4 regions of the Clostridium algidicarnis genome follow, and region 3 is predicted to be linked to each of the others. Evidence: riboswitches for the same ligand, from Rfam matches in the RefSeq annotation. Region 3 holds a riboswitch; each other region holds the start of a gene.
The links. A riboswitch is a leader RNA that binds a small molecule or an ion and turns the genes downstream of it on or off. The one in region 3 is predicted to bind cobalamin.
Positions count from the first base shown of each region.

Region 1: another riboswitch for cobalamin. It lies ahead of BV55_RS0111590 (energy-coupling factor ABC transporter permease); the one in region 3 lies ahead of BV55_RS0108330 (Ig-like domain-containing protein).
Region 2: another riboswitch for cobalamin. It lies ahead of BV55_RS0114485 (anaerobic ribonucleoside triphosphate reductase); the one in region 3 lies ahead of BV55_RS0108330 (Ig-like domain-containing protein).
Region 4: another riboswitch for cobalamin. It lies ahead of BV55_RS0104605 (YitT family protein); the one in region 3 lies ahead of BV55_RS0108330 (Ig-like domain-containing protein).

Region 1 is NZ_JNLN01000001.1:2,434,010-2,438,323, reverse strand. Features, by position in the region: gene BV55_RS0111600 (CbiQ family ECF transporter T component) at 193-888, opposite strand; gene BV55_RS0111595 (energy-coupling factor ABC transporter substrate-binding protein) at 873-1,145, opposite strand; gene BV55_RS0111590 (energy-coupling factor ABC transporter permease) at 1,147-1,869, opposite strand; cobalamin riboswitch at 1,981-2,161, opposite strand; gene cobJ (precorrin-3B C(17)-methyltransferase) at 2,189-2,917, opposite strand; gene BV55_RS0111580 (GHMP family kinase ATP-binding protein) at 2,920-3,771, opposite strand; gene BV55_RS0111575 (cobalt-precorrin-6A reductase) at 3,780-4,314, opposite strand, start outside.
Region 2 is NZ_JNLN01000001.1:3,017,828-3,022,141, reverse strand. Features, by position in the region: gene BV55_RS14975 (HAMP domain-containing sensor histidine kinase) at 1-1,266, shown strand, start outside; gene BV55_RS15460 (DUF1294 domain-containing protein) at 1,444-1,746, opposite strand; cobalamin riboswitch at 1,945-2,122, shown strand; gene BV55_RS0114485 (anaerobic ribonucleoside triphosphate reductase) at 2,308-4,314, shown strand, end outside.
Region 3 is NZ_JNLN01000001.1:1,708,019-1,712,332, reverse strand. Features, by position in the region: gene BV55_RS0108330 (Ig-like domain-containing protein) at 1-2,720, opposite strand, end outside; cobalamin riboswitch at 3,043-3,229, opposite strand; gene proC (pyrroline-5-carboxylate reductase) at 3,464-4,276, opposite strand; gene hypD (trans-4-hydroxy-L-proline dehydratase) at 4,310-4,314, opposite strand, start outside.
Region 4 is NZ_JNLN01000001.1:924,408-928,721, forward strand. Features, by position in the region: gene BV55_RS0104600 (YitT family protein) at 224-1,072, opposite strand; gene BV55_RS0104605 (YitT family protein) at 1,094-1,984, opposite strand; cobalamin riboswitch at 2,292-2,473, opposite strand; gene BV55_RS0104610 (undecaprenyl diphosphate synthase family protein) at 2,558-3,199, opposite strand; gene BV55_RS0104615 (DEAD/DEAH box helicase) at 3,632-4,314, shown strand, end outside.

The DNA.
Region 1 (4,314 bases), 730 kb from region 3:
GAATAATAACTTTTAATATCAATCTTAATTTAAGATTAATACTAAAAGTCTTCATTATATTTAATACATTTACACTATATTCTGTTTAGTATAGCAGAAAAAAATATTTTTACATAGTTATAATTATACAAAACCCTTTTTTAAAAACTAAAAGGCTTAAAAAATATATTATATCTTTTAAGCCTTTTAATATTAAATAATCATAATTACACTTACAAAAAGTAAATACATACCTATAAATAACATATGCTTAACATTAATCTTATTGTAATTTGCGGTATAATTTAAAGTTCCATTATAACATCTGCTATTTATAGCATCCTTTATATTATTCCACCTTCTAAGTGTGTTTACAAAAAGTAATCCAGCTATTTTAGCGCTATTTTTAATTTTAAGATTAAAGGTATCAAATCCATTTCTACTTTTAACTGAACTAGTCATTATAATAAGTTCCTCTTCTAAAAGTAATATAAATCTTTCCATACTTTTTGCTATATCACAAAAGTCCTGTAAGTATTTAGATTTATGAAGCAGATTCAAAATATCATCCATAGGGGTGGTAAGTGATAAATAACCTACACAAAGCCCACCAGAAAAAGACTTAGCTATTATTAAAAAGGTAGCTTTAGCCCCATAATCAAAGAAAAAGGTTATGGACGAAATTAAAGCAAATGCTGCTGTACCTAATGAAAATTTCATTACTATATTAAAATAATGCTTATTTTTAAAATGCATAAATCCAAAAAATATTATGTTTATTATTATTGGTAAATAGCTTTTGCTAAATCCTAAAATTATAATAGCACCTAATGATATAAATATCTTTTCTAAAGGATTTACTATTGATTTATCATTGACTTTAGAAAGAAGTATTACTTCTTTGAGCATACAGTTTTTCTACCAATATAGTAACCTATGAATCCAGCACCTGCAGCTGCTTGTAATGCAAATAAGAAGCTTTCTATTTCCCCTGATGGTGGCTCCCATATATGGCTAAACCATGGTTCATAAGAAGCATCTATTTCCATTATAGCCTCTTCAGCCATAGAATCAGCCCCTTCAAATTCACCATTTCTTCCAATTACAAGTGCTCCTACTATTATGATGAAGCATAAAACTATCATAGTTATCATTTTCTTTTTCATATTATTTCACCCCGCCTAATGATATTAATTCTTCTTTAGAATGCTTTTCAATGAATTCAAATATACCAACAGTTAAAATTCCTTCTATTACAGCAAGTGGAATTTGTGTTATAGCAAATATTCCTATAAACTTTATAAAAGAGGCTAAAACTCCGCCATCTGTGGCTGGGAATGCTAGTCCTAGTTGTAATGAGGTAACTATATATGTGACTAAATCTCCTAAGGCTGCTGCTAAAAACACAGCTAATCTTTTATTCTTATTTTTTAGTGCTCTATAAATAACATAAGATATTATAGGTCCTACAATACCCATAGAAAATACGTTAGCACCTAAAGTTGTAATACCACCATGTGCTAAAAATATTGCTTGGAACAGTAATACTATACTTCCAACAACACTCATAACATAAGGTCCAAATAAGATAGCTCCAAGTCCTGTACCTGTAGGATGAGAACTACTACCACTAACTGACGGTAGCTTCATTGCTGACAGTACAAATGCATAGGCTGCAACTAAGGCTAATAACATCTTTAAATCTTTGTTATCTTTTGTTTTACTTTTTATATCCCTGAGCCCTAGTATGAAAAATGGTGCACTTAATGCAAAGTAAACCACACACCATAAAGGACTTAAAAATCCTTCTACAATATGCATTGCATTTGCCATATAGGTACCTCCCAAAAACATTAGTAACGATAAGATAAAAACACTCTTTTTCTTCATTTCTTTTCCTCCTATTAAATTTATATTTATACAAAAAATGACGCCCTAAGGGCGTCATTAGTATACAAAATCATTAATTACTTTGATTTTTCTAATACCTTCCCTCCGAAAGTTTGTTTATTTGTTTAGGCAGGTCTCCTGGCTTATGAATCATCCTCCCCTTACCCTTCCCTCATTTAAAGAAGTGGCATGTAAGGTTTGTACTCAAATACAGTAGCGGGGGCTGCTGTGGCTTTTACCACATTCCCTTTTCACCTTTACTAAAAAAGGCACCTAAACTTTTATTAAATTTTTAATTATATCCTATAAACTATTCTACCTATCTACTCAGATATCCTCTAGGTGTAAGAAACTTATCTCCCTTTATATAACTTTCACTATTTCCTATAATTACAATAGTAAACATATCTACATTAGTATCTTCGAAAGTATCTAAGGTAAATATCTCCTTTTCTTCACCATCTCTAAGAGCATTTTTCACAATAGCTACAGGTGTACTTCCTTTTCTAAAAGTCTTTATTATATCTATACATTCTCTTAGATAATTTGGTCTCCCCTTACTTTTAGGATTATATAATGAAATTACAAAGTCTGCATTTGCAGCAAGTTCTACTCTTTTTTTAATTAGTGAATATGGTGTCATAAGATCACTTAAACTAATATTGCAATTATCATGCATTAAAGGTGCGCCTACCATAGATGCAGCAGCTGAAGCCGCTGTTATACCTGGTACAACCTCTACACTATCCATATCTTCTTCTTTACATAACTCTAGTATAAGTCCAGCCATACCATATATTCCGGCATCTCCAGTACTAACTATAGACACAGTCTTACTTTCTGCCATACTTAAAGCTTGCTTACATCTTTCCTCTTCGCCCTTCATTCCTGTTGCATAAACTTCTTTACCTTCAATTAAGGACTTAATCATATCTATGTATTTTACATAACCTACAATAACTTCACTTTCCTCTAAGGATTTTCGTGCCTTTATTGACATATGTTCAATTCCCCCTGGGCCCATTCCAATTACATATAACTTTTTCATACTTATCCCTTCTTTCTATATCTATCAATAGAATCTAACGTCTTTATTCCATAACATCTATAATCTTTAATCTTTATATTTAAGTCTAAACCTTTTTTAAGACCTTCTTCATCTTCATATATTATGCCTAAAATATCTCCACTATGACCCCCTATTATCCCAAGTCCTTTAGTGTCTTCACATATTTTAATAACATCATTTAAAATGGAGTAATGAAGTCTTCCTTCATTTAAAACAATACTATCTGTACTTACTTTTGCTAACTTTCTAATACTTTTCTTATTAAAGGCTTCCATTAGGTCTTTTTCTAAATAATCTAATTTAGCTAAATCACCTATTGATGTTTTATTAAAATCTATGGTATTTATTAATCTTTTCCCTTCATATACCATAACATAAAACTCCATATAATTCCCAAGTTCTAAAGAAAATTTGCCATCTTTATATTGAAATAATGTAGCCTTTTCAAATATTATACTATCTGTAGGCTCTATAGATACAGCTAACTTTATAAGTTCTTCCTCCGAAAAGCTTTTGTTAAAACACTTTAATAAAGAATTATATAAGGCACATATATCTGCAGTGCTACTAGCAAATCCTTTTCCTCTTGGTATATCTGATTTAATGTCTATTATAAAGTCTTCATAAAACCTTTCATATCCCCAAATTTTAAGGGCAGCTTTTAAAAATTCATAGCATTTATTATTATTATTATCTAAATCTTTTCTTTTTTCTTCTTTTAAGGTAACCTCAGTATAAATATCACAAGGAAAGGATAAGAGCAAATCTCTATCTTTCATCTTTCCTTGGAATATTTCCCCAAGGCTACCAGGATATTTGCTTACATAATTCATAAATACTCCTATAGAATAGAGCTTAGGTACTCTGAAAGCTTAGTCTCATCATTAAAACAAATACCAGTGGGTTTGTCTTTACGCCCTATAACAACAACCCATAAATCTAGTTCTATTGCAGCTTCTATCTTTTCTATAGTTCCACCTTGAACTCCACTATCCTTCATAACTATAATTTTAGCGTCAAAGGCCTCTATAAAAGCTTTATTTAAAGCTTTATCTAAGGGTCCTTTTATAGCGATTATATTCTCTACAGTAGCTCCTGACTTTAAACAAATATCTATAGATTCTATAGTAGGTAACACTCTATGAATTATCCTATTTTCTATATTCATTGAGGTAAACTTATTTACATTTCTACTTCCCGTTGTATTTAATATGTTTCCCTTTAAATACTTTAGTTCTTCTTCTAATATTTGATAGTCCTCTACTAATATAAGCTTATGATAATCTTTATATTTATCTATTGTAGATTTTCTCTCATACCTTATATAAGTTATATTTTGCTTTTCACAAACTTCCATAGCATTTTTCGTAACTACC
Region 2 (4,314 bases), 1.3 Mb from region 3:
CAACTTGTAATATTGTGTATAGGATTAGTTTCAATTATTATTACCGCTTATGAGTCTTTAAAAGAGCCAGTGTATACAATACTTTTAGGAATAGCTATGATAGGTACCTATTATTTAATGGCATTTACTTATGGAAGCATAATTGAAGTAAAAGAATTAGGGATTAAAGAGCTTCTTCGAAGGAAAAGTTTAATATATAAGATGATAAACGGATTAAATAAAATAGTAAAGAGTGCAGTAGAAGAGGTATTTCTTATAAAATCTACAGGAATTAAGATAGCAATATTTTTAATCTTAACATTTATATTTATGGTATCAATGTTATCTTTACGTGGATCTAGACGTGGATCTAGTGATTTTATAACATTAATTTTAGTCATATATATACTGACCTATATAATTTCAGTTATATTATATGTAGTAAAATCTGCAAATTATCTAAATAAGATAGTAGTTGGTAGTTTTAAAATCGCTAATGGAGATTTAAATTATGTTATTGATGAAGGTGGCAAGGGAATTTTAAAAGACCTTTCTCATAATATAAACAATATGAAGAGTGGACTTAAAGAGTCTATTGATAGTGAGGTAAAAAGTGAAAGGATGAAGACAGAACTTATAACTAATGTGTCTCACGATTTAAAGACTCCTCTAACTTCTATAATAACCTATGTAGATTTAATTAAAAATGAGGATTTGACTAAAGAGGAAAGAATGGATTATATAAAGGTTTTAGAAAGAAAGTCTGAAAGGCTGAAAATTCTTATAGAAGATCTTTTTGAAGCATCAAAAGCTGCTAGCGGAGAGGTGGAGCTTAATATAGAAAAGGTAGATATAACATCACTTTTAAAACAAGCTTTAGCAGAATTTGAGGAAAAAATCAAGGAAAGCTCTTTAGATTTTAAGATTAATCTTCCTAAAGAGAAATTATATATAATGGTAGATGGTAAAAAGACCTGGAGGATATTAGAAAATCAAATTAGTAATGCTTTAAAATATTCATTAGAAAATACAAGAGTTTATATTAATATAGAAGATATAGATAATAAAGTAGTTATAACTATAAAAAATATATCAGCTTTTGAAATAGATTTTAATGAAGATGAGATACTAGAAAGATTTAAAAGAGGAGATCAATCTAGAAATACTGAAGGATCTGGACTAGGCCTTGCTATTTCAAATAATTTAACAAAGCTTCAAGGGGGAGATTTTAGAGTTAGCGTAGATGGAGACTTATTTAAAGTGATTATAGAATTTCCCAAGATTTAATATAGTTAAGCTAATCATTATAGAGAGTTATCATTATTAACACTTCCAGATAAATGAACTTAATCTAAAGATAATAATTCACTAGTACTTAAGTATGATTATATTACTAAAAAGAGGAGATAGTTCTCCTCTTTTTGCATTACTTATTTTTACAAATAAGTAATTTTATTAGAACTATTATTTTAGTAGTGACAAAAGATCTTTATTGAAAATTAAAAATATAATTATTATTTGAATAAAGATAATAAAAGGTATGCCATATTTAAACTTAGAGTGTTTGGTTTTGTGTCTAAACTTTTTCATGCCTAAATAAGAACCAATACTGCCTCCCAAAACAGCTATAATAATTAAGGTGCTTTCGCTTATTCGCCACTGAGATTTTTTGGATCTTGATTTATCTATGTACATAGATAAAAATCCTAAGATATTTAAAAGTATAAAGTAAAACAAAATAAGTTTGTAAATAATAATCAGCCCCATATCATAAATTTTTAGTATATCTAATTAATTATATCATTAGTTGAAAGAATATAAAAAGTAAAGTGGAAACCTTTATAATGGCCTGTAGAACCTTAATTTAAATGTTAAAAATACTGTGATAAAGCTAATTTAATAATTAAATCAATAAAAAATATCTTCATTGACACAATATATAGTGTGTGATAAGATTTTATTAACTAGATATTGAATTATATAGGTGGCTACAAACATTGTAGCTTAAAAGGGAATTAGGTTAAAATCCTAAACGGTCTCGCCGCTGTACTGGAGAGAGGTTTGCCATTACCACTGATTTATCGGGAAGGGGCAGATGTTGATGAGCCAAAGTCAGAAGACCTGCCTATATTGTAATCACTGTTTACTCTACGAAGTATAGAGGGGTGAGGTAGTTAAAATCTAAATTTTAGCTATTATCCTTCTGCCTACATTTGCAGAAGGATTTTTTAATTTAATTCTATTGATTTAAACTAGAAAATGTTTTATGATGGAAAAGTTATTGTTTAAAAAAGAAAGCAAAGCTTTTTATGGAAGGAAGTAATGTTTATGATTACAAAGATTAAAAAAAGAGATGGTAGAGAAGTAGCTTTTAATATGGAGAAGATTACGAATGCCATGATTAAGGCCACTAAATCTATAAATGAATATGATTATGATATAGCGTTTGATTTAGCTAAAAAAGTAGCGAATTTACTAGAAGAAGACGAAATAAATATTCCAACTGTTGAGGAGATACAAGATATAGTTGAAAAAGTTCTTATAGAAAATGAATATGCAAAAACTGCCAAAGCTTATATATTGTACAGAGCTGAAAGAACAAGGGTTAGAGAAATGAATACAAGGCTTATGAAGGTATATGAGGATTTAACATTTAAACAAGCAGAAGACAATGACATAAAACGTGAAAATGCTAACATAGATGGAAATACTGCCATGGGGACTATGCTTAAATATGGTTCAGAAGGTGCTAAGGAATTTAATGAGATGTTTGTTTTAAATCCTAAGCATTCAAGAGCTCATAAGGATGGAGATATTCACATACATGACTTAGATTTTTTAACACTTACTACTACTTGTTGTCAGATAGATATTATTAAGTTATTTAAAGATGGATTTAGCACAGGACATGGATACTTAAGAGAACCTAAGGATATTCAAAGTTATTCTGCTTTAGCCTGTATTGCTATTCAATCTAATCAAAATGACCAGCATGGAGGCCAAAGTATTCCAAATTTTGATTATGGGTTAGCTATTGGTGTAAGGAAGACCTATGTGAAATTATATAGAAAAAATATTGTAAATGCTTTAGAACTATTAACAGAAAAAGAAGATATATTAGATTTTACTGAGAATATATTCCAAGAGATTAAAGAAGATTATGATCTTATGCCTTCTCTAGAAAATGATGAAAAATATATAAAAATTGAAAAAGAATATTTATGTAAATATATAGATGATAATAGTATAGTAGAAAAGGTTCAAGAATTTGCTAAAAGAAAGGCAAATAGTGAAACAGATAGATGCACATATCAAGCAATGGAGGCTTTTATACATAATTTAAATACCATGCATAGCCGTGCAGGGGCCCAGGTTCCATTCAGTTCTGTAAACTATGGAACTGATACTTCGGCGGAAGGAAGAATGGTAGTTAAAAATCTTCTTTTAGCTACTGAAAGAGGACTTGGAAATGGTGAGACGCCAATATTCCCTATTCAAATATTTAAAGTTAAGGAAGGGGTAAATTATAATGAAGGTGATCCTAATTATGATTTATTTAAACTTTCTTTTAGAGTTAGTGCAAAAAGGCTATTTCCCAATTATTCATTTATAGATGCTCCTTTTAATCTTAAATATTACAAAGAAGGAAATCCTAATACAGAAATAGCATATATGGGATGTAGAACAAGAGTTATGAGTAATATTAATGATAAGTCAAAAGAAGTAGTTTATGGAAGGGGCAATCTTAGCTTTACAACCATAAATCTTCCAAGAATAGCTTTGAAAAGCAATAAAAATATAGAAAAGTTTTTTGAAGAGCTTGATAAAGAAATGGATATTGTTATAGATCAATTAAAAGAAAGATTTGAGATTCAATCAAAGAAAAAGGTTAAGAATTTTCCTTTTCTTATGGGACAGGGAGTCTGGATAGATTCAGATAAGTTATCCTGGGAAGATGAAGTAGGAGAAGTACTTAAGCATGGAACTTTATCTGCAGGATTTATAGGACTTGGTGAATGCCTTAAAGCATTAACAGGAAGTCATCACGGAGAGTCAAAGGATGCCCAAAAGTTAGGACTTGAAATTATTTCATACATGAGAAATGCTATGGACCTTGCAACAGAAAAATATAAGCTTAATTTTTCTATTATAGGAACTCCTGCTGAAGGTACTGCTGGCCGTTTTGTAAAACTTGATAGAGAAATATATGGATCAATTGAAGGAGTTACGGATAGGGAGTACTATACTAATAGTTTTCATGTTCCAGTTTATTATGAAATAGGAGCATTTAATAAGATAAAAATAGAAGCACCTTATCATGAACTTACAAATGGA
Region 3 (4,314 bases):
TCTCCATTTCCGGTTCCATTAACATTTTCTTTGCCTACAGCCTTCATTAAGACTTCAAGAACATTACTTTGGGAAATGCTTGACTCTACAATATTATTAAATAAAGTCTCTTTGTTACCTTCAACTCTTACCCTTATCTTTTCATAAGGAGGCATGTCTACTATAAAGCTAACTTCTTTTTCTGATTTAACACCTTCTAGTTCTGCTACAACTTTCAGCGTATATTTCCCTGCCTTACTTATATCGCCACCTAAGAAATCTTTTCCATTTAATGTAGACTTCCAGGTTCCTTCATCTGTTGATATATCTATATTTATAGTTTCTGTATATATCTTTCCTTCTTTTACGCCTTCAACTGATATAACTGCTGGTTCTTTTATTTCACTCATAGAATCATTTTTTATTTCAAATATTGATTGTCCATAATATAGGTCAACTAATGCCCCAATTACATGTGACGTAGCTACCATTTCATATGCTCCACCTTCAAACTTTGCAAAGCCACCATATTTATTATTACCTCTTGGTGCTGCCTTAAATTTCAAAAGTGCATCTAGCATACTTTTATCTTTAATCCATTCCTTAGAAAGAGGATTTATATTATTCGCAACTAAGCCCTGAATTACTATAGCTAAAGCCCTTGATTTATTACCTGATTCAAAGGTTCCGTCAGGTTTTTGCGAAGCTTTCATTGTAGTAATAATTGTACTTATAGCATTATCAACCCCTTTAATTTCAGGGTGAGAAGCTAATGCTATAAGGGCCATACCATTAGACTCTATATTGCTATAGGTATTACTTGTATTTTTATTATTAAGTATTAAATCTATTAATGCATTAATAGCAAGTTCTTTATCATAATCAGCTTTTGCAGTTTCTAAAGCTATTATAGAATATGCTAGTATAGCAGGCGCATCAATATCTAATTCTTCATTCATTATGAATTGGCCTTGAAACTTTCCAACTTCTTTTCTTTGGGATTTAACTAGCGATTTTATATAATCTTTCCCTTTATAAGCTTTAGGATCTTTCCCTGAACCAACCAATGCCAATATATTTTGAGCATATATCAACGAAGATTCTCCTATTTTTATATAAACCTTGTCTAATATCTTTTGATCTACATTAACCTTACTTAAGGCAATTGGAACCATAGATTCTACAGTTTCCATTTCATAAAACTTCTTTAAATTTTCGATTTCATTTTTTATTTTTGCCTTATCTTCCACACTTATGTCTTCTAATGAACTAGGCTTTTTAATATTAAAGCTTTTTGCTATCTTTATATTCTGATCATTATCTAGTTGTGCAAATACTGTTATAATACCTTCTTTGCGTGCTTTTAAAAATCCATCGTTATCAATTGAAGCTAGCTTTTTATTATCCACACTCCAAATCAAATTTGCATTTTTAATATCTTCGCCATCCTGGTCTTTTACCATAGATTTTAAAGGTATGCTATCTCCAATTTCTATAGATTCTTCAGTATTTAATATTTCTATAGATTTTGCTACAGGAGAATACACACTTATACTTATATCACTACTTATATCTTCATTCCCTTTTATCAAAGCATGAACATTAGTTGTTCCGTGAATTTTAGCTTTTAATATACCTTTTTCGTCTATGGATGCAATATTTTCATCATCTATAGTCCATATAATTTCATTACCTTGTACTATATCTTTATCTTTATCTAAAATCTTTGTTTCTAAAGATAGAGTTTTACCTTCTTTAATAGAAGTATTAGCTGCTACTATCTCTATAGAATTCGCTTCTTTTTGTTCTTGCTTTACTGTCTTATATGCTGACTTGCCCGTTTCCATACTCTTTAAAGCTAGTATTGAAAGAGATGTGGCTTCATTTTCTGAAACTTTTCTATAAGTACTATTGAATATAAACTTGTCTTCTTCTTTAAAAGATAATAGAGCTGTTAAAAGATTTGTACCATCTTTAACCCATTCATCCTCTAGTGGATTTTCCCCAAGTGCTACAAGGGCATGTATTACCATAGCTGTAGCTACTGCATTTCCTTCTGAATCTGAATCATCATCTGCTAAAGAATTAATTGAAAAACTACCATCATAAAGCTGTTCACTTTTTAAATATTCCTTTAACTCTTCAATTAACGCATTAACACCTTCTACATCTTTATGTGAAGATAAAGCAATTATTGCAAGAGATGTTTTTACAACATTGTCATCAAAACTCTTACCTTCTTCAGATTCTTTTGCAAAGCTCATTAATAACTTAACTGCTGATACTTTATTATATTCAGCCTTAGTCATGTCCATTGCAATAATGGCATTTGCCATATTTTCAGGATATGAATCTTCCTGCTCATTATTTACTACAAAAAGTCCACTTTCTGTTTGTCCATCTAAGACTTCTTTTACATAATTTTTGCCTTCATAATCTTCAGGATTCTTACCTGCTGCAACTAAATTTATAATATTCTTTGGATAAGTTTTAAGACTCTTATATTCATAAATATTTATTTTATTTGAATCTATATTTTCCCCTAATAAATTTAAGGCTAATGTATCATTATCTTCATACTTTGAAAGTGACTTTATATTACCTTTTGTTGTTTCTATAGCTTCTTCTATTAAATCTTCCTTGTCTTCTGCCAAAGCTTTAACCGGAACATATGATATGATATTTAAAAGTATAGAAAAAATTAAAACGATACTTAAAGATTGGAATTTATTTCTTTTCATACTAACACCCTTTCTTTGTTTAAGATTAAAACGATTTTTTAATTTCAGTTTTTAATACCTCCTTATTAGATAAACTCATTTACCTAAATTTATGTTATTTATATAAAAGGTCCTAGTTAAAAGCAAAATGCACCTATCACTTAGCTTTTCACTGTGAATAGGTGCATTAAAATTATTCTATAATAATAAAAAACCTTAGCTTTAAAGGCTAAGGTTTAACTAATATATACAAACCCTATATAAATATACTTATAGTATAATAGTAAACTTATATAGAAATCTTAATATCTTGTGTTAAACCTTTAATCGGAAGGCCCCTACTACACTTTCAACTAGTTAGATGTCCTGACTTATGGTTCATAGCATCCTTCCGCCTTCCCAGAAAAATAAATTCCAGTGACTTTATAATAACATTGAAGTAGCTCCCCAAATACAGTGGCCGTACCGTCCAGGATTTTAACCTGGTTCCCTTTTAACTTATATAATCTTATAAATTCGTAGTTGATTTAGTCTTATTTAATTTTCTATATCTATTTTAATATATTTAATAGTTTATTCAAAACTTGTTAACTTTTATATAAGCAATCTAGCTCCTTGCTATAAGGTCTAACTTCTATTTACTCTTTATATATTAACAATATATTAACGACTTTAAAAAAACTCCCAAAGGAGTTTTTTTTAAGTTATATAAACAAGATTCTAAACTTCTAACAGCATCTTAATTATTTCCATAAATGCATACCTTATTTTAAATTAGACATCTCAATAGACTTTTTAGTACAGTTTCTCATAGCTGAAATAACTGCTGTTCTTAGTCCCTTTTCTTCAAGAGTTGCTACAGCCTCTATGGTTGTGCCACCTGGAGAACAAACCATATCTTTTAAAGCTCCTGGATGCATCCCTGTTTCTAATACCATTTTTGCAGACCCGTATACTGCTTGAGCTGCGAACTTATAAGCTTGGTTCCTTGGCATGCCATCTAATACTGCAGCATCCGCCATAGCCTCTATAAACATATACACATAAGCTGGCGCTGATCCACTTACAGCGGTTACCACATCCATTAATTTTTCACCAACTATTTCTGCTTTCCCAAAGCTTTCAAATATAGTAACCATATACTCTAATTCTTCTTTAGTTACCATGTCATTAGGACATATTGCAGACATACCTTCTCCAACAAGTGCTGGAGTATTAGGCATTACTCTAATTACCTTTAACTTTCTCCCAAATGTTTCTTCTGTGCCCTTAATATCTTTTCCCGCTGCAATAGTTACAATTATTACATCTTCTTTTACTACATCTTTTATTTGATTAATTATCACCTTGTATAAATTTGGTTTTACGGATAATATTAATATATCTGAAATTTTAGCAACCTCATTATTATCAGTAGTTGTATTAATATTATACTTTTCTTTAGCTGCGTTTAAACTTTTCTCATTTAAATCTCCAACTATTATGCTATCTGAAGAAACTATATTACTTTTAATAATTCCTCCCACCATAGCAAGTCCCATGTTTCCACATCCTATAAATCCTATTGTCTTTTTCATAATTACATCCCCTTATATTTTAACAGAGCTACACTATG
Region 4 (4,314 bases), 780 kb from region 3:
TAGTCCTCTAACTATAAATTTATATTTTTATACTATATTAAGCTACCATAATTTATCCCCTGGTTGAGCTTTAATATTAATAAATGTACTCTGTAAAGCAAAGAACTCCGCTAATATAAAAACACTCCTAATCAAAATAGCCTTGCTATATAAATAATTAAAAAACTACAAAATAAAAAGAGAAAAGCCTAAACTTTTCTCTTAGTTCTTTCTTGTAATTTGGTTAAATACCTATCTTAAATCCCTCACCTATAGCCTCATGAACACTTCTAACTATTATAAAAGCATCCTTATCTATTCCTTTAATATACTTATTTAATTTTATTACCTCTCTTCTATCTAGAACCGTAGTTATAACCTCTTTTGTTTCTTCTGTATATCCTCCATTGGCAGAATATATTGTAATTCCTCTTTCTAATTCATCCATAATATATTTTTTGACTTTATCACCATTTGAACTTATAACCACAACTTCTTTACATATATTAAAGCCTTCAATTACTGAGTCAATTACAAAGCTATTTATAATAACTCCAAGTAATGCATACATACCAATTCTTAAACCAAAGGTAGCTCCAGCCATAAGCGTTATTGTGAAATCTGATATTAATAAGGCTACCCCCATATTAATGTTAAAAATCTTATTTATTATTTTAGCAATTATATCAGTGCCACCAGTAGATGCATTTTGATAAAATATGATGCCCATACCTATACCAGTCATTAATATACCAAATATTAATTCTATAATCATATCGTTTACTAAAGGCCCACTTAAAGGCCATAGCTTTTCCATTATCCATATCATGCCTGAAAGTTCTAAACTTGTATATATAGTTTTTGCTCCAAAGGCCTTTCCTATGATTAAGAAGCCTACGGTAAATAAGATTAAATTCATCATCATCATCAAAGCACCAACAGGGAACTTAGGTAAATAATAATTAATTATTAAACCAAGTCCATTAACTCCTCCAGTAGCTAAATTATTAGGCATAAGAAAAAAGTACATACCTGATGCCACCATTAAATTACCTATACTTATAAAAATTAATTCCTTTCCCTTCTCTCTCATAATACCCCCCCTATAATTTTATTATATAACCGATCGTAAAAATCCATTTCCGTGAACATCTGCCGCTTCCGAAACTGAAATAAGAGCTGACTCATCTATTTCTTCTACTAATTTTTGAACCATATTTAATTCATTTTCACTAACTACACAGTATATTATCTTCCTTTTGACACCAGTATATGCCCCCTCACCGTAAAGGAAGGTAGTGCCTCTTCCTATCTTTTTAATTATGCAATCTGATACTTCTTCTTCCTTAGACGTAACTATTAATAATATCTTTTTCTTATTAAAGCTATTTAAAACCTTATCTATAACCACTGATTTTATATACATCAATAATAAAGTATAAAGTGTTAATGTAAGATTTGTAACGAAGATTCCCATCATTGCAATTACACCATTTAGAGCAAAGTATAAAGTGGACATTTTCATTCCATTTCTTTTTCGAAGGATTATAGCTACTATGTCAGTCCCTCCTTGAGAGGCACCTTGTTTAAATATCATTCCCATTCCTATTCCACTCACAACGGCTCCTGCTAAAGTTGATATAAAAATATCCTCTATTTTAAGTACACTTACCATATCCTTTGTTAAAACTAAAAATATAGACATTGATACCATTCCAATAAAACTTAAAACTACAAACTCTCTATTTACTAACTTATACCCTATAATAAATACCGGTATATTAATAATAAAAACCCAATACCCTGAAGGTATATTTGATACATATTGTAAGATAAGAGATATCCCTGCAGCTCCTCCACTTAAAAGTCTATGAGGTATTATAAATGCATTGATTGCAATAGAATAAAGGAAACTTCCTATTAAAATATTAATTACCTTAACGTACCATTCCTTTTCCTTTTCTTTTTCTTTTCTGATTTCTCTGTGACTTTTGATTTTACTCATTTAGATATTCTCCCCACATATTTTTTTTACTAAGCTATAGTATCAACAATTTCCATGATGCTAACATCTCCTAAAAGATATAAACTAATCTCTATACTTTCTTACCACTAATGCTTAAATTGAAAAAGTTATTAGTTACATTAATGATGATAGATACTAAATGACTCATAAAAATTAAATAAATAAAACCTCCGTAAAACGGAGGCATAAAGTATCTAATCTTATGAATCAATAAGCTCAATAATTACACAACAAAAAAATCAGTATTATTAATACTTATTATTCATGGCTTTGCTTCCCTCCGAAGTCCCATACATTGTCTAAGGCAGGTCTCCTGACTCACGGGTCATCCTTCACCATCCTTCCCAGAGAAAGAGATAATCTCCAGTGGATTTGGTTTTGTCGCCGTATACAGTAGCGGGGGCTGTAGTGGATCTTCACCACTTTCCCTATTAAACCTAAAAAGGTACCTAAAACAATTATTATTTTATTATGCTACGCTTTAATTATATCAGTTATTTATGCTCTATTCAACAGGTTACAATCAGTGAAGTCTTTATATTTAATATCCTATTATCCCCCAAGAGTTATATCTTGAGCATCATACCAATTTATTGCATCATAAAAATGTTTTTCTTTAAAATTTGGCCAATAATCTTCTATTATATAAAAATCAGAATAAATAGACTGCACTGGAAGAAATCCACTTAATCTTCTTCGTCCTCCCCACCTTATAATTAAATCCATTTTTGAAACATCGTAAGATTGAATTTGATTTGTAATGTTATTGCTTACACTTTTAGACCTCTTTAGATGCTCAAGATCCCACTTCCAACTATAATTAACAAGAAAATTAACCTTCATTCCTCCCTTCCCAAAGACCCTCCTTGTAGTATAAGGAAGCAATTCTTTTGGAAACATTGGAGATTTAGTATTTCCTACTACAAGAAGTTCAGCATCCTCCTTTAAAAGTATGTTTACAGAATTAATACAAGCCTCTGTAAATGCCTTTATTTGTTCCCTTGGTCTTTTAGTATTATCTACTGTAAATCCATAATAGGTTATCTCTTTAATTCCTAGTTTTTCACATAACTTAAAAAGTAATAATCCAGGATCAATACCTGATTTATATCCGCTTTCTTTAGATAAGCCTTTATCTATAGCCCATCTTCTATTGCCATCTGGAATTATTCCTATGTGATTTGGTATTCTCATTGCTTTCACCTCAAATGTTCCATATATTACACAAGTATAAATTAATAGTTACTTTTTATAATAAATACTCTGCCTTTTATATTATTAACATCCATAGAAAATTTAACCACATAAGTTGTGTATTATTTAATATATTTTAGGGAAATCCATTAGTTTGTGTTATTATATTAAAGTCGTAAAATATTATCACCCTTATAAAAATACAAATATAAATATCTTTTACTATAATTAAATATTATGATTTTTAAAACTGTGAATTTTATTGATATTTATCAACAATAATATATACTAAAATACGTAATTAAAAATGGTGGTTTCTTAAATGTTGTATTATCATAATAATGATTGTTTAGTTTAAAATAAAATTACACAATGTCATTTAATAGATTTAGCTCATTTAAAACTTAGAATATCCACCTTTAAGGAGAAAAAATGTTATTTGAAAACTTAAATATTATAACCCCAATAAAAAAGGCTTTAAAACTTGAAGGATATGAAAAGCCAACACCTATACAAGAGCAGTCTATTCCCCCTATACTTAATGGAAGAGACTTTCTAGGTTGTGCACAAACTGGTACTGGTAAAACAGCTGCCTTTGCTATACCTATACTTCAGCTTATGATTAATAAAGAAAACCCTAAGTCAAAATCCAACCATATTAAGGCACTTATACTTGCTCCTACTAGAGAACTTGCTATTCAAATTGGTGAAAGCTTTGAATCTTACGGGAAATATATAGACCTTAAAACCTTAGTTATCTTTGGTGGCGTATCTCAAAATCCACAAACTAATGCATTAAAATCTGGAGTGGATATTTTGGTTGCAACACCTGGAAGATTAATTGACCTGGTTAATCAAAAGTTTATTGATCTACATCGTGTAGAGTTCTTTGTCCTTGATGAGGCAGATTGCATGCTTGATATGGGTATGATACATGATGTAAAAAAAATCATAACAAGATTACCTGTAACTAGGCAAAACATGTTGTTTTCAGCAACTATGCCAAACGAGATTAAAAAATTAGTGGATTCCATCTTAAAAGATCCAGTTAAAGTTGCAGTAGCACCTGTTTCTTCTACTATTGATACTGTTGATCAATCAGTATACTTTGTTTC